Regions from separate parts of the Cupriavidus sp. H39 genome, predicted to be linked through region 1. Evidence: predicted binding sites of a transcription regulator. Region 1 holds the regulator's gene; each other region holds the start of a gene.

Region 1 (6,511 bases):
GCTCCAAGCGCACCGGCCCCGATCTGGCGCGCGTCGGCGGACGCTACTCCGACGACTGGCAGCGCATCCACCTGCGCAATCCGCGCGACGTGGTGCCGGAATCCGTGATGCCATCGTACCCGTGGCTGGAGAAGGCCGAGCTGCCCACCACCGATATCCAGGCGCGCATGCGTGCGCTGGTCAGGCTGGGCGTGCCGTACAGCGACGCCGAGATTGCGAAGGCCCCGGAAGAACTGAAAGGCAAGACCGAAGAGGATGCGCTGGTTGCCTACCTGCAAGGCCTCGGGACCAACCGCCGCAACGTCCGCGTCGATGCCGTCGCCGCGGCACCGAAGGAGTAAGCCATGGCCATGATCACCGCCATTGCAACTGTCGTGTCCATGGTTGTCTTCCTCGGCATCTGCTGGTGGGCCTGGTCCGCCGGCCGCCAGGCCGCCAACCGCGAATCGGCCTTGCTGCCGTTCGCGCTGCCTGACGAAACTACGACAACATCGAGCCGGAACCCCTAGCCATGAGCGATTTCATTTCCGAATTCTGGAGTTACTACATTGCCGCCATTGCGCTCATCGGCATCGTCTGGTGCGTATGGCTGCTGTTTTCGCAACGCAAGATCACCAAGACCGCCGGTGGCACCGAGGATACCGGCCATGTCTGGGACGGCGACCTGCGCGAGCTGAACAACCCGCTGCCGCGCTGGTGGATGTGGATGTTCCTGCTGGCCTGCATCTTCGGCCTGGCCTATCTCGTGCTGTATCCGGGCCTGGGTTCGTACGCCGGCGTGCTGAAGTTCTCCACGCAGGGCGAGCTGGCCGCGCACCGCGCGGCGCAGGAGCGGATGCAGAACGAGATCTACGCCAAGTACCTGAAGATGGACGTCAAGCAGGTGGCAGCGGACCCGCAGGCGCGCGAGATCGGCCAGCGCCTGTTCCTGAACTACTGTGCGCAGTGCCATGGCTCGGACGCGCGTGGCAGCCGGGGTTTCCCCAACCTGACCGATGGCGACTGGTTGTACGGCGGCGAGCCGGAGACCATCCGCCAGACCATCACCAAGGGCCGCAACGGCGTGATGCCGCCGTTCGGTGCATCCATCGATGCCAAGCAGGCGGGCGATGTGGCGCAGTATGTGCGTTCGCTGTCCGGGCTGTCGTCGGATCCGATCCGCGCCTCGCGTGGCGAAGGCACGTTCAAGACCACCTGCGTGGCCTGCCATGGCTCTGGCGGCAAGGGCAACCAGGCCCTCGGTGCGCCGAACCTGTCGGACAATGTCTGGCTCTATGGCAGCTCGGAAGCCAGCATCGTGGAAGCGATCCTGAAGGGCCACAACAACCATATGCCGGCACACGAGGAGATCCTGACGCCTGAACGCATCCGCATGCTGACGGCTTATGTGTGGGGGTTGTCCAATACCGGAGGCGGAGCCGGGCAATGATCGACGACTCATCTGAGCGGGCGCTGGTGGCTCGCGGGAGAACCTGCCCATGAACGCCCCCGGCACCGAAGAAGTGGCCCGGGCGGCCGACCTGCAGCGGTCGGCCGCTGTGCCGGGCGAGACCTCGGACGAAACGCTTTACGAGGTCCGCCGCAAGATTTATCCGCGCTCGGTGACGGGCGCGTTCTCCAGCTGGCGGGTCTGGCTGGTGATCCTGACCCAGCTGATCTACTACGGCACGCCCTGGCTCCAGTGGAATGCACGCCAGGCCGTGCTGTTTGACCTTGGCGAACGCAAGTTCTATATCTTCGGGCTGGTGCTGTGGCCGCAGGACGTCATCTACCTGGCCGTGCTGCTGGTCATCTCCGCGCTGGCGCTGTTCCTGTTCACGGCGATCGCGGGGCGGCTGTTCTGCGGCTACGCCTGCCCGCAAACGGTCTATACCGAGATCTTCATGTGGATCGAGCGGCGGATCGAGGGCGACCGCATCGCCCGCATCCGCCTCGACGGCGATCCGTGGAGTCTGCGCAAATTTCGCATCAAGGCCACCAAGCACTTCCTGTGGGTGCTGATTGCACTCTGGACCGGCTTCACATTCATCGGCTACTTCGCGCCGATCCGCGAACTGGGCGGCGAGGTGATGGCCCTGTCGCTGGGACCCTGGCAAGCGTTCTGGATGCTGTTCTATGCGTTTGCCACGTGGGGCAACGCAGGCTTCATGCGCGAGCAGGTGTGCAAGTACATGTGTCCTTACGCGCGTTTCCAGAGCGTGATGGTGGATCGCGACACCTATGTCGTCACCTACGACGTTGGCCGTGGCGAGCCGCGCGGCAGCCGCTCGCGCAAGACCGACCATCACCAGGCCGGGCTGGGCGATTGCGTCAACTGCAGCATCTGCGTGCAGGTGTGTCCGACCGGCATCGACATCCGCGATGGCCTGCAGTACGAATGCATTGGCTGCGGCGCCTGCATCGACGCCTGCAACCAGGTCATGGACAAGATGGACTACCCGCGGGGGCTGATCCGGTACACCTCGGAAAACGCAATGCGCAAGGCTCTTTCCGCGGCGGCATCGCGCAAGCGCCTGTTGCGTCCGCGCGTGATCATCTACTCGGTGGTCTGGGTGGCGCTACTGGCGGGCTTCATGGCCTCAATCGTGCTGCGCACGCCGCTGAAGGTCGACATCATCCGCGACCGCGGCGCGCTGGGGCGGGAGGTGGAAGGGCGCTGGATCGAGAACGTCTATCGCCTGCAGTTGATCAACACCACCGAAGCGCCAATGCAGATCCGCGTGCGCGCCGACAGCGATGAACTGAAGGGCGTGACAGTCGAATACGACAAGCAGGCCGAATCGCTGGCGCCGACGTCCAACCGGTTGCTGCCGATCCGCGTCCGCGTGCCGATCGAGGCCGCCACACAGGGCACGCACAAGATTAACGTAACAGTAACGAGCGCAGGCACGGAGCAGGGGCATGCCGAAATCCGGCAATCCACCAGTTTTATCGTGCCGCGCGATTTGTGAAGCTGGGGACTCGGACGTAGTCGCCAAGATGAAGGGGGCAAGATGAGTCGGCAAGGCAATCCGTGGTGGAAGGAACCGTGGCCGTGGCTGCTGATGAGTGGTCCGCTGGCAGCCATGGTGGCGTGCGGCGTGACGATCTGGCTGGCGTCGGCGCACCCCGACATGCCGGTGCAGGGCGCGACGCGGCATGGCCTGGTGGTGGAGAAGGGTGAAGCTGTGCCGCCCAGGGCCGCGGCAGCGAGGCAGCCATGAGGTTGCGCTGGCTGATGTGGGTGTTGTGGCCGGGCTTTCTGATGGCCGGCCTGGCGACGGCAACGGTTTTTTCCGTTGTCGATCCGGGTGACCTGAAATTCTTCGGCCATCCGATCGAATCGTCGCGCGAGTCGGTCTATACCGTTGGCTTCCTGCTGGCGTGGGTGTTCTGCGCCTTGTCCAGCGGGCTGACGCTATACACCATGCCGACGCGGCTCGCCGATACCGACGAGCTGGAATAGGAAGGCAATAGAACAGGGGCCACCGCGTTGCCGGCGCCGCAGGCCGGCGCGGCAACGCCGCGGTGCTTTAGCAGCTGCGGCTGTAGAGTTGCTTGATGCCTTCCATGTCCACCAGCTTGACATGCCGCTGGCGGATCTGGATCAGCCCGGCCTCGGCAAAACGCGAGAACAGCCGGCTGACGGTCTCGAGCTTCAGCCCGAGGTAGCTGCCGATCTCTTCGCGGCTCATGCGCATCACGAACTCGGAGGCCGAATAACCGCGCGCCGACAGGCGCTCCGACAGATTGATCAGGAAGGCGGCCAGGCGTTCCTCGGCGCGCATGGAGCCGAGCGTGACCAGCATCAGCTGGTCGTGCGTGATTTCCTTGCCCATCAAGCGCAGGAACTGCTGCTGCAGCGAAGGCAAGTCGGCCGACAGCGATTGCAGATCGTTCATGCGCACCACGCATACTTCGGTATCTTCCAGCGCGGTCGCATCGGACGCATGCTGCATCTCGCCCAAGCCGTCGAGGCCGACGATTTCGCCGGGCAGGTGGAACCCGGTAATCTGCGAACGTCCGTCTTCAGTGGTGACATGCGTCTTCAGCGTACCGAAGCGGATGGCATAGACCGCAGTGAGCGGATCGCCCATGCGGTAGAGGGTTTCCCCCTTGTGCACGCGGATGCGTTCCTGCACCAGCGTGTCGATCTTGACGAGGTCTTGCTGCGACATGCCAACCGGAAGGCACAGCTGTCCCATTGCACAGGTGGAGCAGCGGGGCGACATCTCGGTAATGGGAATGGAGGTGAGCAATTGGAACCTGCAAGAAATGGCAGCGGGGCACGATATGGACATTTTACCGTGCGATGTGATCCGGCAGGGAGACAGAATTGACATTCGGAGTATTGATCAGCGTTTTTCTGCTAGCGCTGCTAGGCGGGGTGCACTGCGCCGCCATGTGCGGCGGCGTGGCGCTGGCCGTGGAGCAGCGGCGCGGCACGGCGGCCCCCCTCAGCCTGGTGCGCAACCGGACTGCCTGGCTTGGCGAGTTATTGGTGATGCACCTTGGCAGGATTTCTACCTATATGCTGCTTGGCGCCGCGCTCGGCGCCGCCGGCGCCACGGCCTGGAAGCAGGACTATCTGCCGTTGCAGCGCTGGCTCTTTGGTGCTGGCAGCCTGATGCTGCTGTGGTCCGGCTGGCGCCTGCTGCGTGGCAGCACCTTTACCGTGAACTGGCTCGAGCGGCTGGCGGCGCACGCCGGCGCTGCCCTGGCCGGCCGGCTCGGTGGCCTTGCCGGCGCGATGCCGGCCTTCGTGCGGGCGCGCGGCGGACTGGCGCGGCGTTATGGCGTGGGCCTGGCATGGGGGCTGGTGCCGTGCGGCATGGTTTACGGCGCGCTGACGCTGGCGCTGCTGGCGGGCAATGCCGGCTCCGGCGCGTTGGTCATGGGCGTATTCGGGCTCGGCACGTTGCCGAACCTGCTGGTGCTGTCCGGGCTGTCGGGCTATCTCAGGCTGTGGTCCAGACGTCCTGGCGTGCGCCTGGGCGCGGGCCTTGCCGTGATGGCGTTCGGTGGCCTTGGCATTGCGCGAGCGGTGCTGCTGCCACATTCGCTGGCGGAACAGGGCTTTTGCCTGGTGTTTTGACGCCGCGCGGTCCGTCGTGCGGCGTTGGCGCCGCGCGCAAACAGGATGATGGTTGCAGGCGGAGGCGGGAATGCCATACAATCGCCAACATTGCGGTATCGCGCGGAGTCAGACAGGCTGCGGTAAGCAGCGGCGAGCAGCGCCTGGCGGCCTTCATACCCGAAGGCGTGCTTGGGACGCGGGAAGCGGAAGGCTTTCAATGGTCGCCAGTCCCCGCGGTCCATCCGGTTCAAAAGATCTGGTTCAAAAGTCCGGTTGGCACTGCGGCGTGGTAGATGCCGGCCTTGCTCCCGATACCCGTATTTTCTTGCGTCCGAGGCGTTCAGTTCGCCGACCGCGATGTCCGTTTGTGCGGATAAGCGACGCAAGAGGTTCGCTGGCCGGTCCATGACGGCATGCGGACGATCTCCTGCCGGAACGACCCGGCAACTCGATGCAAAGAAAGGGAAGTGCACGGCTTGGGTACAGCAGGTATCCGGCTCGCTGCGCAATGAGATGGCGGTGGCTTTGGCACCGCTGTATCCAAAATCTCCGGTGCCCCGGATCCGTCCGGGAGCAGGTGCAAAGACAGGCTGCACACCATCAACATGAATACCCAAGAGGCGAAGATCGTCCTCGAGACGGCGCTGATCTGCGCGCAGGAACCGTTGCGCGTCAACGATCTGCGCCGCCTGTTCGATGATGACGTCGGCGCAGACACCATCCGCGTACTGCTGGACGAACTGCGCCAGGACTGGCGTCCGCGCGGCGTGGAGCTGGTGGCGCTGGCCAGCGGCTGGCGGTTCCAGAGCCGGCCCGAAATGCGGGAATACCTCGACCGCCTGAATCCGGAAAAGCCGCCAAAATACTCGCGCGCCGTGATGGAGACCCTGGCGATCATTGCCTACCGCCAGCCGGTGACTCGTGGCGATATCGAGGAAATCCGCGGCGTGACCGTCAGTACGGAAGTGATCAAGAAGCTCGAGGACCGCAGCTGGATCGAGGTGATTGGCCACCGCGACGTGCCGGGCCGCCCGGCGCTGTATGCCACCACCAAGGCGTTCCTGGACGACCTCGGGCTGCGCACGCTCGACGAGCTGCCCCCGCTGGAAGACGCCCAGGCGCAGGCGCAGGCCGCCTTGCTGGAGCAACAGGCAATCAATTTCGAAGACCTGGCGGCGCACAAGCCGGCCAGCGCCGACGAGGAAGCCTTTGCAGAGCCGGCCTCCCCGGCCGACACATCGGCAACGGGCGAGGCGGCATCCTGGCAGGAAGGCGAAGCCGCCGCGCTCGCAGACAGCGCCAATGGCTTTGATGCGCAGCCGCTGCCGCCGGCGGCTGCCGAGACGGGTTCGGGCGATGCCACCGAACCGGCTGCACCCCCTCCGGACGGGGCGCGGGACCAACCGTCACATGACGGCACCCCGCCGCACCCGAGCGAGCACGACGAGCGCGTGC
Region 2 (6,511 bases), 1.1 Mb from region 1:
GATCAGATGCACGATGCAGGTCTGTAGCGTCGTGTGTGGGAACACCGCGTTCAGGGCCTGCTCCATGCCCTTGAGGCCATCGGTGACCGCGATCAGGATGTCCTGCGTGCCACGGGTCTTCAGGTCATTGAACACCTTCATCCAGAACTTGGCGCCTTCGGTGGTCTCTATCCACAGGCCCAGGATGTCGCGCGTGCCGTCTGGCAGCACGCCCAGGGCCAGATAGACGGCCTTGTTGCGCACCACGCCGTCCTCGCGCATCTTGACCCGCAGCGCGTCGAAGAACACCACCGGGTACATCGCCTCCAGCGGCCGGGCCTGCCAGGCGGTGACCTCGTCCATGACCGCATCGGTTACCGAGCTGATGAACTCGGGCGATACCTCGGTGCCGTACTGCTCGGCCAGGAACGCCTGGATCTCGCGCACGGTCATGCCCCGGGCGTACATGGCGATGATCTTGTCGTCGAACCCAGTGAAGCGCCGCTCGTGCTTGGGGATCAGAATTGGATCGAAATTGCCGTCGCGGTCGCGCGGAATGTCTATCCGCAGCGGGCCGTCGTCGGTCAGAAGGGTCTTGGCGCTCTTGCCATTGCGCTGGTTGACCGTGCCGGCCGGGCGCTCGGCGCCAGCCGCGTAGCCCAGGTGATGGCCGAGCTCAGCGCCCAGGGCGCGTTCGATCAGGGCCTTCTTGAACGCCATCGAAGCGTCCTGGACCGCCTCGGCAGTCATTGGGCCCTTGACGAAATGGGCAAGCAACTCCTCGGGGATGGTCGGCAACTCACGGTCGGCGGCCTGGCTCGTCTTGGTTCTGCGTGGCATACATGCTCCTTGGCGACATGTTATGCCCTAAACACAAAATTTCTGACAGGTCCTGGGCCGGCGCGTAGCGCAGCCGTAGGCGTCCCCACGATAAGGTACGCAGCAGGGACCACCCACCGCTCTGGGCTCGTTCAAACCCCACTCCAACGCCCCACCCACCGTCGTGCACCCCCTGCGGCAGGCAGTCTAGCTTTGTGAGGAAGCCAAGCCCCGTACGAAAACCCCACGCCCACTACGATAAGACATGCCGCCCGCAGGGCAGTAAACGCGCTTTTTGGTTACTTTTTGTCGCTCGGACAAAAAGTGACCCGCCCAGCAGGGCGGAACCCGGCGGTTCAACAGCCGACAGCATTTCATCAATCCTTACAAAGCGAAGTTCAACGCCCGCCAGCACATCACCACCAGCCCCAACCAAATAATCACCCCCCAACATTCACCAACACCAACACCCCCAGCACCAAAAAAATCCCCGCCGCTATCTTATGCACCAGCCCGATCGGCATCTTGTGGGCAAACTTGTCCCCCAGCAGCACCGCCGGCGCATTGGCGATCATCATGCCGAAGGTCGTGCCCATCACCACCGCCAGCACGGCATCGCTGAAGCGCGCCGCCAGCGCCACCGTGGCGATCTGGGTCTTGTCGCCCATCTCGGCAAAGAAGAAGGCGACGAGGGTGGTGCCGAGGATGCCGATGAAGCCCTTGACGGGCCTGGCCTGCTCGGCGTCGTCAAGCTTGTCGGGGATCAGCATCCATGCGGCCATCGCGATAAAGCCCAGTCCCAGGATCCAGCGCAGCAGGCTTGCGCCGACCACGTGCGTGATCCAGCCGCCGAGCGCCCCGGCAAAGCCGTGGTTGAACAGCGTGGCGACCAGGATGCCGAGAATGATGGGAAGGGGTTTGCGATAACGTGCCGCCAGAACCAGCGACAGCAACTGCGTCTTGTCGCCCATTTCAGCAAGGGCGACGATGCCTGTGGAGACGAGGAAGGCTTCCATGTTGTTATGTGGGGTAACCGGGCCGCAATGCATCGCGAGATGCCAATGACACAACCCTTTCCCGGCCCGGCCAGAAAGGGATGGTCATCGGTCTCGCCAGGCATGGACGCTGCCTGGGCCAGTTGGCCAGGCGGGTCCGAAGCTGCGTACGCCATAACCGCAAGCGGTCAAGTCTGTTGACGTACGCCCCTGTCCCCCGAAGCCCGCATTGCGCGGCGCGGTGAGAGCAGGGCGGCTACTCCCCAATGGAAGCGGCGATTATAACCGCGGCGGCGGTGGATCGTCCACCACCGCCGCGGTCGGCAAGGCGATCAGGCCGGCACCGGCGCGTTGTCGCTGGTCTGGCGGCCGCGGAAATCGGTCCAGCACAGCGCCTTGAAGTCATAGAGCTTGCAGCGCCGCGCGGTGTCGAAGTACCAGCGCCACGAGAAGTTCTCGATGATGATGCGGCCCGGCAGCGCGTGTTCCAGCAGCGCCTGCGCGCGCTTGAGGCGGTACAGCGGCACACTCATGTCGACGTGGTGCGCGGTGTGTTCCATGATGTGGTGCAGCGCCGCGCCGATGCCGTGGCGGAAGCGCAGGTGCACGGTGGTGGAAACGAACGGCTGGGCTTTCGCCCACATCGCCTTGGTGTCGTACCAGGCGACGCTGGTGTGGGTGTGGTGGACGTACAGCACGAAGCCGACGGTGACGTTCCACACCAGGAAGGGCAGCACGAAGCCGGCGCCGATCAGCATCCAAACCGACTGCTCCGTGGCCAGCGCCAGGCCCGCCAGCGCGCCGATCCATGCCAGCCCGAACGCGGCCACCAGCACGCAGTCGCCGGTGAAAACAGCGCGGCGCGTCGCCATCTGGCGCTTGCTGGGGAAGAACAGCTTGCACCACCAGATCTCGACCAGGTAATACAGGCCCGGGCCAAAGCCGGTGCGGTAGATGCGCTCCATCACGCGGCGCCAGCGCGGCAGCGCGTTGAATTCTTCGAGCGAGTAGGGCGCCCAGACGAAGTCGAAGCCCTTGAGGTTGGTGTAGCCGTGGTGCACCACGTTGTGGCCGACCTCCCACAGGCTGTACGGCGTCAGCGACGGCAGGAAGGTCAGCCGCCCCAGCCACTTGTTCAGGCCGCGGCGCGGGGTCAGGCTCTGGTGGCAGGCATCGTGGCCGATGATAAACAGGCGCGCGATCAACAGCCCCGCCAGCACGCCCAGCGCCAGCTTGGCGGCCCAGTGCGGGGCCAGCACCACGCCGGCCAGCACGGCGCCGAACAGCAGGTAGTCGAAGGCGAACAGCATCAGCGCGCGCGGCGTGCTGCGCTGGCCCAGCGGGATCAGCCAGCCGCGGATGATCTTGCGCGAGGGCAGCGGTGCGTCCGGCGCGATCGGTTCGGGCAGGGGGACGTCATGCCGTGCCTGGGGGCGCGCGCGGGCTTGCGGGGCGGCAGGCGCGGCGTGGGAATCTGCGGTGTGAGAAGCAGTCATGCAGAACCTTCTGATTGCGGTCGATGAGTATGGGTGCGCGGCAACACGAAGGCCGCGGCGGAACCGCAAGGTTAGAAGGCTTTGTCGAAGGCAGTCTTGACGGTCGTCAAGCCGGTGGGATGACGGAAGCGGTAAAGGCGTGCCCGCCGCGATGGCGGCGGGCGTGTGCGCGGCGCGGTGTGATGTGTCAGGCTGCCGGGACGTTTGCCGCCTCACCCATCACATAGACGCTGTCGATCACGCGGTCGTCGCCCAGCATGGCAAAGGCGAAAAGTTCCTCTTCCAGCGTCTCCGAACGGTTGCTGCGGCGGGCGATCAGCGGCGTGGCCTTGGGATCGAGCACGATGAAGTCGGCCTCGCAGCCCTCGCTGAAGCTGCCCACGCGGCCGGTCCATCCCAGTGCCTCGGCGGCGGCGCGCGTGGCCAGGTAGAACATGCGCAGCGCGGTCAGGTAGTAGCCGCCCATGCGCGCCACCTTGTGCGCGGCGTTCATGGTGCGGAACATCGAGAACGAGGTGCCGCCGCCGACGTCGGTGGCCAGCGTCACCTTCAGGCGGTTGGCGTCGGACTGGTGGAAGTCATAGAAGCCGCTGCCCAGGAACAGGTTGGAGGTGGGGCAGTGCGCCACCGCGGCGCCGCTGTCGGCCAGCCGGCGGCGATCGTCCTGGTCCAGGTAGATGGCGTGGCCGTACATCGCGCCCGGCCGCAGCAGGCCGTAGCGGTCGTAGACGTCCAGGTAGCTGCGCGCGTCCGGGAACAGTTCGGCCACCCATTTGACCTCGTCGCGGTTCTCGGCCACGTGGGTCTGGATAAAGGCGTCCGGGTAGGCGCGCGCCAGCTCGCCGCAGGCGGCCAGTTGCGCCTCGGTCGAGGTGGGCGCGAAGCGCGGCGTGATGGCGTACGACAGGCGTCCCTTGTTATGCCAGCGCGACAGCAGGTCGGCCGAGTCGCGGGCGCCGGTCTCGGCCGTATCGCGCAGAAACTCGGGGCAGTTGCGGTCCATCATCACCTTGCCGGTGACCATGCGCAGGTTGCGCGCCTCGCTTTCGGCAAAGAGCGCGTCGGCCGAGGCCTTGTGCACCGTGCTCCAGACCACCGCGCTGGTGGTGCCGTTGCGCAGCAGTTCCTCGGTGAAGAAGCCGGCCACGCCGCGCGCGTAGTCGGGATCGGCGAAGCGGCGCTCTTCGGGGAAGGTGTAGGTGTCGAGCCAGTGCAGCAGGCCCGGCGACGGTGACGCGATCATGTCGGTCTGCGGGTAGTGCACGTGGGTGTCGATAAAGCCGGGCACGATCAGCTTGCCGCGGTGGTCGATCACCTCCGCGCCGGCCGGGATGCGCGCGGCCAGTTCCGCGTAGTCGCCTGCGGCGGCAATGCGCCCGTCGGTGACGATCAGCACCCCGTCGTCCCAATACTGATACGCGTCTTCATGGAATTGCGGATCGCGCAGGAAATGCAGCACGCGGCCGCGAATGGCGCGGGTACGGGAGTCAGTGGTGGGGTGGGTCGTCATGGTTTGTCTCTCGTCGCCGGCCCGCGCGGCACCGCGGGGGTGCAAGCAGCAGGCCGGGCTATTGGCATGCGCCGTGCTCAGGCCGCGGGGGCCGTTGCAGGCGGGGACTTGGGCGGATCGGACCAGAAGTGGTCGACTTCCGCCAGGAACTCGGCCTTCTGCATGGCAGGCAGGAAGGCCGCTTCAAAGCTGTTGCGGGCCAGCTTGTGCGCATCGGCCGCATCCAGCGGCAGCGCGTCGAAGCTGGCTTCCCAGTTGGCATTCATATACCCGCCGAAGTAGGCCGGGTCGTCCGAATGCAGCGTGATCACCACGCCGGCATCGAGCATGCGCTTGAGCGGGTGGTCGCGCAGGTCGGGATAGACCTTGAGCTTGACGTTCGACAGCGGGCATACGGTCAGCGCCACGCGCTCGCGCGCCAGGCGCTCGACCAGCGCGGGATCGTCGATGGCGCGCACGCCGTGGTCGATGCGCTCGGCCTTCAGGATGTCGAGCGCATCGGTGACGTATTGCGCCGGGCCTTCCTCGCCGGCGTGCGCGACCAGGTGCAGGCCCAGCGCTTTCGCCCGCGCGAACACGCGTGCGAACTTCTCCGGCGGGTTTCCTTGCTCGGACGAATCCAGGCCCACGCCGACGAAGCGGTCGCGGTAGGGCAGCGCCGCTTCCAGCGTGGCGAACGCGTCTTCCTCCGGCAGATGGCGCAAGAAGCACAGGATCAGGCTGCTGGAGAAGTCGTACTCGGTGCGGGCCTGGGCCAGGGCATCGGCAATGCCGTCGATCACCACGCCGATCGGCACGCCGCGCGCGGTATGGGTCTGGGGATCGAAGAAGATCTCGGCGTGGCGGACGTTGTCGGCGACGGCGCGCTTGACGTAGTCCATGGTCATGTCGAAGAAATCTTCCTCGGTCAGCAGCACGCTGGCGCCGGCGTAATAGATGTCCAGGAACGACTGCAGGTCGGTGAAGGCGTAGGCGGCGCGCAGCGCGTCGACGCTGGGGTAGGGCAGCGCCACCTGGTTGCGCTGCGCCAGCCGGAAGATCAGTTCCGGCTCAAGCGTGCCTTCGATATGCACATGCAGTTCGGCCTTGGGAGTGCGGCGGATCTGTTCCGCGAGCGCGGCATCGATGGTCATGGGGGCCTCGTTTCTGGGCTTTTCTGTGCCGGCCGGCAGGGCCGGCGGCACGGGTTCAGGGATGCACCGTCTCGGCATGGCCCGCACGCAGCGCGGCAAGGCGCTGTTCACGGACCTGGAGCAGCTGGGCGACGATGGCAATTGCAATCATAGCCGGAGCCTTGTCGGTGATCCCCGAAACCCCCATGGGGCATGTCATTTCCGCAAACCTGGCCGGGTCGATGCCGTGCTCGGCCATGCGGTGTTCAAAGCGTGCGCGCTTGGTCTTGGAGCCGATCAGCCCGAAGTAGGCAAAGTCGGTGCGCTTGAGGATTTCCTCGCACAAGGTCTGGTCCAGCGCATGGCTGTGCGTCATGACCAGGAAGTAGCTGCCCGCGGGCGCCTGTGCCACTACTGCCTCGGGCGTGTCGCTGGCCTCGGCCTCGACGTTGTCGGGCAGCCCGCCGGGGAACAGCGTGTCGCGCTCGTCCACCCAATGCACGCGGCACGGCAGCGTGGCCAGCACCTTGACCAGCGCATGGCCGACATGGCCCGCGCCAAACAGCACCACGTGCATGGTGTCGGGCACCAGCGTGTCGG
Region 3 (6,511 bases), on a different replicon from region 1:
GGCGGTGCCGATCGCGGGCGATGACCCGGCTGCGTTGCAGGTGGCCGCGCAACTGGTGCGCGATGCGGGATTCGAACCGGTGGTGGTGGGGCCGCTGGCCAGCGCCGATCGCTTTGCGCCGGGCGGGCCGCTGTTCCGGCAGGTGGGTACGGCCGAAGAACTGCGCCGCAAGATCGGCGCACGCTGAACTACGAAAGGGGGGATGGGCGGCTCAGGGCCGGCGCCGCTCCATCGCGACCATCGAGGGCGTAAAGCCGAGCTGGCCGAAGAACGCCGCTTCGGAAGAGCGTGCCGCGCGCAGCATCCAGTTGATATCGGGATCGCTGCCGACGATATGCCGCACCAGGGCGCGGCCGATGCCGTGCCGGCGGTGGCCGGGTGCGACCACCACCATCGACAGGAAGCCGTCGCAGACGTCGTCGCACAGCGCGCGGGCGAAGCCGACCACCTCGCCTTTTTCAACCGCCACGGCGACGCGCTGCGAATTGGCGACCAGCCGCGCGAATTTTTCGGGACCGCCGACCCGGTGAGCCCAGCCATTGGCGATCAGTAGTTGCCTGGCTGCCTCGAGGTCGTCGGGCAACAAGTTACGGATTTCCATTGGCGGCTCTCCCAGCAAATCGTGTACGGCCCCCTCGCCGCCCCTTGCCACCAGGGGCGCCGCGAGTCGAGAACGGCACGGCGAGCCGTGCTGCGCAATTGGCGGAGTGTAGCGAGCGTGCGCGGGCGCGTCAATTTGGCGCCTGGCACGGCGGGGCGTCGCTCACGGCAACGCGCCGGCGCGGTATCATGGCCTCCATGAACGCCCCCGTCTTCTCCTCCGCGCATCCAGCCGACCAGCTTGCCGAGTTCACCGACGCGGATGCGGCGCTCGCCCGCATCCGCGACATCTACGAGGCATCGGTCGGCGCCGTGCGTGCGCGCTTCGATGCCTTCGCCGGCGGCAAGCCCCTGCCCTCGGCCGCGCATGCGTGCTACCCGTACCTGGGCATCTCGGTCAACATCGAGACCATGGTCACCGACAGCCGGCCGTCATGGGGCACGGTGGCGTACCCCGGCGTCTATGGCACCACGGTGACGCGCCCCGACCTGCTGGCCGATTACTACCGCGACCAGATCGAGCGGCTGATGCGCTATCACCGCGTGCCGGTGGTGGTGGGCCTGAGCCGGCGCCCGATCCCGCTGCCGTTCGTGATCGAAGCCTCCACCACCGACATCAGCTACACCCAGGCGCGCGAGCTGGAAGCGTCGTTCGTGCTGCCCGAACTGAACCGCATCGACGACGGCATTGCCAACGGCACCTATGAGCCGGTGCCCGGCGAAGCCTGGCCGCTGTCGCTGTTCCCGGCGGAGCGCGTGGACCTGGCGCTGCAGCGGCTCTACCACTACACCGGCACGGCGCCGCAGCATTTCCAGCGCTTCGTGCTGTTCACCAACTACCAGCGCTATGTCGATGAATTCGTCGCGCTGGGACGCGCGCTGATGGGCGATGGCGACGGCGGCGGCTACACCCGCTTTGTCGAGCCCGGCGACGTGGTGCAGGACCTCGGCGCGGCGGAACCCGACGACGCCACGCGCCCGCGCGTGCTGCCGCAGATGCCGGCCTACCACCTGGTGCGCGGCGACAAGCTGGGCGTGACGCTGGTCAACATCGGCGTCGGGCCGTCCAACGCCAAGACCATGACCGACCACCTCGCCGTGCTGCGCCCGCACTGCTGGCTGATGGTGGGCCACTGCGGCGGCCTGCGCCGCTCGCAGCAGCTTGGTGACTACGTGCTGGCGCACGCCTACGTGCGCGACGACCACGTGCTCGACCACGACCTGCCGCCATGGGTGCCGGTGCCGCCCATCGCCGAGATCCAGGTGGCGCTGCAAGAGGCCGTGGCGCGCGTGACCGGGCTGTCGGGCAACGAGATGAAGACGCGCATGCGCACCGGCACGGTGGTCTCGACCGACGACCGCAACTGGGAGCTGAAGTCCAAGTCGCTGTATGCGCGTTTCAACCAGTCGCGCGCGATTGCCATCGACATGGAAAGCGCGGCCGTGGCGGCCAATGGCTTCCGGCTGCGCGTGCCGTATGGCACCCTGCTGTGCGTGTCGGACAAGCCGCTGCATGGCGAACTCAAGCTGCGCGGCATGGCCAACGCGTTCTATCGGCAGCGCGTCAGCCAGCATATGACCATTGGGCTGGAGGCGATCCGCATCCTGCGCGAGCACGGCGTCGAGCAACTGCATTCGCGCAAGCTGCGCAGCTTTGACGAGCCAGCGTTCCGGTAGCGTCGGCCGACGCGTTCATCCGCAAGGCAAAAAGGCCGGCGCCCGATGGGCGCCGGCCTTTTGCATGGCGTGGCAGGATCAGAACCGATAGCCCACCCCCATGCTGAACAGCCACGGATCCAGGCTTACCTTGGATACCTTGACGTCCCCCGCCTTGACGTCGCTCGACAGCCAGATCTTCTTGATGTCGGCGTTCAGGAACCAGTTTTTGGTCAGCTTGTAGTCCATGCCGATCTGCAGCGCGGGCCCGACGCTCCAGCTGTCGAGCTGCAACGCGTTATTGGCGATGTTCTCGCCCCAGATGCGGGTGAAGTTCAAACCTGCGCCGATATACGGGCGGAAAGTGCCGTTCGGAATGAAGTGGTACTGCACCAGCAGTGTCGGTGGCAGATGCTTGAAGGTGCCGATCTTGTTGCCATCGAGGTAGACGTTCTGCTTCTGCGGCACCGTCAGCACCAGTTCGGCGGCGATGTTCGGCGTGAAGAAGTAGGTGACGTCGAGTTCCGGGATCCACTTGTTGTTGACCGTGATGCGGTCGGACGGGCCGACGCCGCCAACGGGATCGGCGCTGTTGGCCATGTCGAGGTAGGTGCCGCGCAGACGCACCATCCAGTTGCCCTGGGCGTCGTCCGCGGCGGCGGCGGGCGTGGCGAAGGCGCCGAGCATGGCGCAGGTGGCGATGGCCGAACAGGTGGCGGTGCGAAGAGACAGTGTTTTCATGAGGTCTGCTTGGTTTGTTATCGAAGCCGGGCCAAGTGTGGCGGAGCAGGCTGGCGGGGGCCTTGACACAAAACAAGCGGAACCAAATGGTGCGCGCGGCGTCGCGAGGGCGCTACAGTGCGGCCACGCGCGGCGCGGCTTCGGACGTCGCTTCTAACCACATGCGAAATGATTCGTAGCGCGGCACGATTCTGCCGCTTACGCTTTGCGAAAGATCCGAGCACGTGCAATGCGGTGCGCGCGCATTGGTACCAGGATCCGCACCAGGCATGTCGTGGGCGCCCGCAAGGGCGTCTTTCCGGGTGTGCCCCGTGGGGGCGGGGCACACCGGTTTTCTTGCGATACGCCGGGCGTCAGGCCTCGGCGGCCGCGCCGGCCGCAGCGGCATGTGCGATGGGATGGCTTGCACCAAAGCCGGCCTGCAGGTGCCGGTTCACGCCCGAGAGCACCGCGCGCAGCGAGGCCGTGACCAGGTTGGCGTCGATGCCCGCGCCGAACCCGGTCGGCGAATCGCCCACGCGCACTTCCACATAGCACGCTGCCCGCGCATCGGCGCCGGCGGTCATCGCATGCTCGTGGTAATCCATCACGCGTACCGGCAGGTCCAGCGCATTGACGAAGGCGTCGATAGGGCCGTTGCCGCTACCGCGCACGCTGCAGGGCTGGCCGTCGCGCACCATCTGCACCGTGATCACGGTGGCGCCACCGCTGTCAGATGCCAACTGATGCGAGACATAGCGCAGCGGCGTCTCGCGCGCCAGGTACTCGCGCTGGAACAGGGCGTGGAGGTCGTCCGCGCTCGCTTCCAGCCCGGTGTCGTCGGTCATGGCCTGCACCGCGCGGCTGAACTCGATCTGCAGGCGGCGCGGCAGGTAGAGGCCATGCACCTGTTCCAGCAGGTAAGCCATGCCGCCCTTGCCCGACTGGCTGTTGACGCGGATCACCGCGTCATAGCTGCGGCCCAGGTCGGCCGGGTCGATCGGCAGGTAGGGCACTTCCCAGATGCCGTCCGGCTGCTGCTGCGCGAAGCCCTTGCGGATCGCGTCCTGGTGCGAGCCCGAGAACGCGGTGAACACCAGGTCGCCCACATACGGATGGCGCGGGTGCACCGGCAGCTGGTTGCAGTGCTCCACGCACTGGCGCACCGCATCGATATCGGAGAAGTCCAGCTGTGGCGCCACGCCCTGCGTATAGAGGTTCAGCGCCAGCGTCACCAGGTCGACGTTGCCGGTGCGCTCGCCGTTGCCGAACAGGCAGCCCTCGACGCGGTCGGCGCCCGCCATCAGTGCCAGCTCCGCGGCCGCCACCGCGGTGCCGCGGTCATTGTGCGGGTGCACCGACAGCGCGATGTGCTCGCGCCGGGCGAGGCGGCGGTGCATCCATTCGACCTGGTCGGCGAATACATTGGGCGTGCTGCATTCCACCGTGGTCGGCAGGTTCAGGATCATCGGGCGGCCTGGCCCGGCCTGCCACGCGGCTGACACCGCGTCGCTCACTTCCAGCGAGAAATCGAGTTCGGCCAGGCTGAAGGTCTCGGGCGAATACTCGTAGGTCCAGGCGGTCTCGGGCATGGCATCGGTCAGCGACTTGATCAGGCGCGTGCCCGATACCGCGACTGCCTTGATCTCGTCGCGCGAGGCATTGAAGACGATGCGCCGCCAGGCCGGTGCGATCGGGTTGTACAGGTGCACGGTGGCGCGCGCCGCGCCGCGCACGGATTCGACGGTACGGCGGATCAGGTCCTCGCGCGACTGCGTCAGCACGACGATTGTCACGTCGTCGGGAATGCGCTGTTGCTCGATCAGCATGCGCACGAAGTCGAAGTCGGTCTGCGAGGCGGAGGGAAACGCCACTTCGATTTCCTTCAGGCCGATCTTCACCAGCTGTTCGAAGAAGCGCAGCTTGCGCGCCGGGTTCATCGGCTCGATCAGGGCCTGGTTGCCGTCGCGCAGGTCGGTGCTCATCCAGCGCGGCGCGCGCGTGAGGGTGCGGCCGGGCCAGGTGCGGTCAGGGATGTCGACGGTGGCGGCGGGGCGGTACTTGGTGGCGGGATTGCCGAGCATACGGGGTCTCCTTCCTCGCAAGGGAAGATAAACGATGGATCAACGGGAAAAGGGTGGCGAAAGGCTGCCGAACTGCCACGGGGCCCTAGGCCCGGCAACCGATCGGTAGGCTTAGCGGTAGCGAGGAAGCGCGCAGGGCGCGGCCCGATGCCTGGGCGGCCAGCACGCGTGCGCGGGCAGCGATGCGGGACGCATCGGCAGCCTGGCAGGGAGTGCTGGTGTAACGGTTCATCGTGGCTGGAGAGAGAGAGGGCCGCAGCCGCTCCGGTGGGTACGCACGCAGCGCAAGTCCATATGACCGGGCAAGGTTAGTCGACAACTTGGGAGCCGGTCAAGGGTTGAACGCGGGCCGCGTTGCGCGCCGATCCACCGTGGCCCGGTCGGGGGAGCGGCAGCAACGGATTGCGCCAAACGGTTGAGCCCCCTGCGGCCGCTGGCGCGTGGCGGCCTGGCGTTCCGTCGCCCGCAAGGCGAGGCTCTGCCCTGAATGGATGAATCGCTGCGGGGTTCTGTGCGCTGCACCTCAGTCCTCTGGCTGGTATTGCGTGCGCCGCTTTGTGCCTAGGCTGGTAGCGCGGGAAAAAACACGACTGGGGGAAACATCATGAGACTGAGAAGGTGGGCATCCTGGCTGGCGGGCCCGGCCGCGGCCTTGTTGCTGGCGGCATGCGGCGGTGGCGGTGGCAGCGGCACGCCGGCCGCGCCGGCATCGGGCCGCACGACCACGCCGCTGACCTATACGGCGAAGATGAGCGTGACCTCCGGCGAGGTGGGGGTTGGCCGCACGCTGACCATCAGCGCTCTGGCCGTGGACAGCAACGGCGTCGACGTATCGGGCAACACCACGTTTGAGTGGGTCAGCACCGACAGCGCCGTCGCCACCGTGCAGCCAAGCGCCGGCACGCCGGGCAGCGCCGTGGTCAAGGGCGTTGCCCCCGGCACCACCACCGTGCAGGTGGTTGCAACGGTGCGGGGCACCGACAACACCACGGTGCAGCTGCCCGCGCAAGCGGCCACCATCACCGTGGTGCCGGCGTCGGCCCTGAGCTACACGCTGTCGATGCCCGCCACCAGCCTGTCGATGCGCGATGGCCAGGAACTGCCGGTCAAAGTGGCGCTGCTCGACAGCAACGGCAGCGATGTGTCGGCCAGCGTTGCCAACTGGGCCTGGTCCAGCAGCGGCACCGCGGTCCAGGTCGCGGCCAGCCAGAACAGCGCCACGCTGAAGGCCAGCAACGGCTCGCCCACGACCGCGGCCACGGCCAGTGTCTCGGTCTCGGTGACCGCGCCGGACGGACATGCCCTCGCCGGCGTCATCGCCGTGACGGTGCAGAAGAACGGCGCCGCGGCCTATCGCGTGGTGACCACCCAGGGCGGGCGCGAAGTCAATGCGCTGCAGGTGTTCAGCAACCGTCCGGAGACCTTCAGCGCGCGCGTGCTGCGCCACGACG

Evidence for each region. Region 1 encodes FNR, which switches genes on or off when oxygen is low (the NO sensors DNR and NnrR bind a similar motif). Its sites were predicted from a motif close to TTGATNNNNATCAA; they were not measured.
Region 2: the regulator FNR is predicted to act here: its motif matches at 3,386-3,399, upstream of ACOCMH_RS21235 (fatty acid desaturase).
Region 3: the regulator FNR is predicted to act here: its motif matches at 3,060-3,073, upstream of ACOCMH_RS02770 (OmpW/AlkL family protein).

What each region holds. Positions count from the first base shown of each region.
Region 1 covers NZ_CP189848.1:2,384,787-2,391,297, reverse strand. The annotation lists gene ccoO (cytochrome-c oxidase, cbb3-type subunit II) at 1-341, shown strand, start outside; gene ACOCMH_RS26440 (cbb3-type cytochrome oxidase subunit 3) at 345-509, shown strand; gene ccoP (cytochrome-c oxidase, cbb3-type subunit III) at 512-1,429, shown strand; gene ccoG (cytochrome c oxidase accessory protein CcoG) at 1,479-2,951, shown strand; gene ACOCMH_RS26425 (hypothetical protein) at 2,994-3,203, shown strand; gene ACOCMH_RS26420 (hypothetical protein) at 3,200-3,445, shown strand; gene fnr (fumarate/nitrate reduction transcriptional regulator Fnr) at 3,513-4,238, opposite strand; gene ACOCMH_RS26410 (sulfite exporter TauE/SafE family protein) at 4,316-5,074, shown strand; gene scpB (SMC-Scp complex subunit ScpB) at 5,662-6,511, shown strand, end outside.
Region 2 covers NZ_CP189848.1:1,248,446-1,254,956, forward strand. The annotation lists gene ACOCMH_RS21225 (IS256 family transposase) at 1-819, opposite strand, end outside; gene ACOCMH_RS21230 (TMEM165/GDT1 family protein) at 1,239-1,814, opposite strand; yybP-ykoY riboswitch at 1,835-2,076, opposite strand; gene ACOCMH_RS21235 (fatty acid desaturase) at 2,126-3,289, opposite strand; gene guaD (guanine deaminase) at 3,477-4,799, opposite strand; gene ACOCMH_RS21245 (adenosine deaminase) at 4,877-5,932, opposite strand; gene xdhC (xanthine dehydrogenase accessory protein XdhC) at 5,988-6,511, opposite strand, start outside.
Region 3 covers NZ_CP189846.1:517,345-523,855, reverse strand. The annotation lists partial or broken gene ACOCMH_RS02785 (NADPH-dependent F420 reductase) at 1-187, shown strand, start outside; gene ACOCMH_RS02780 (GNAT family N-acetyltransferase) at 212-601, opposite strand; gene ACOCMH_RS02775 (AMP nucleosidase) at 790-2,277, shown strand; gene ACOCMH_RS02770 (OmpW/AlkL family protein) at 2,356-2,997, opposite strand; gene leuA (2-isopropylmalate synthase) at 3,351-5,060, opposite strand; gene ACOCMH_RS02760 (hypothetical protein) at 5,665-6,511, shown strand, end outside.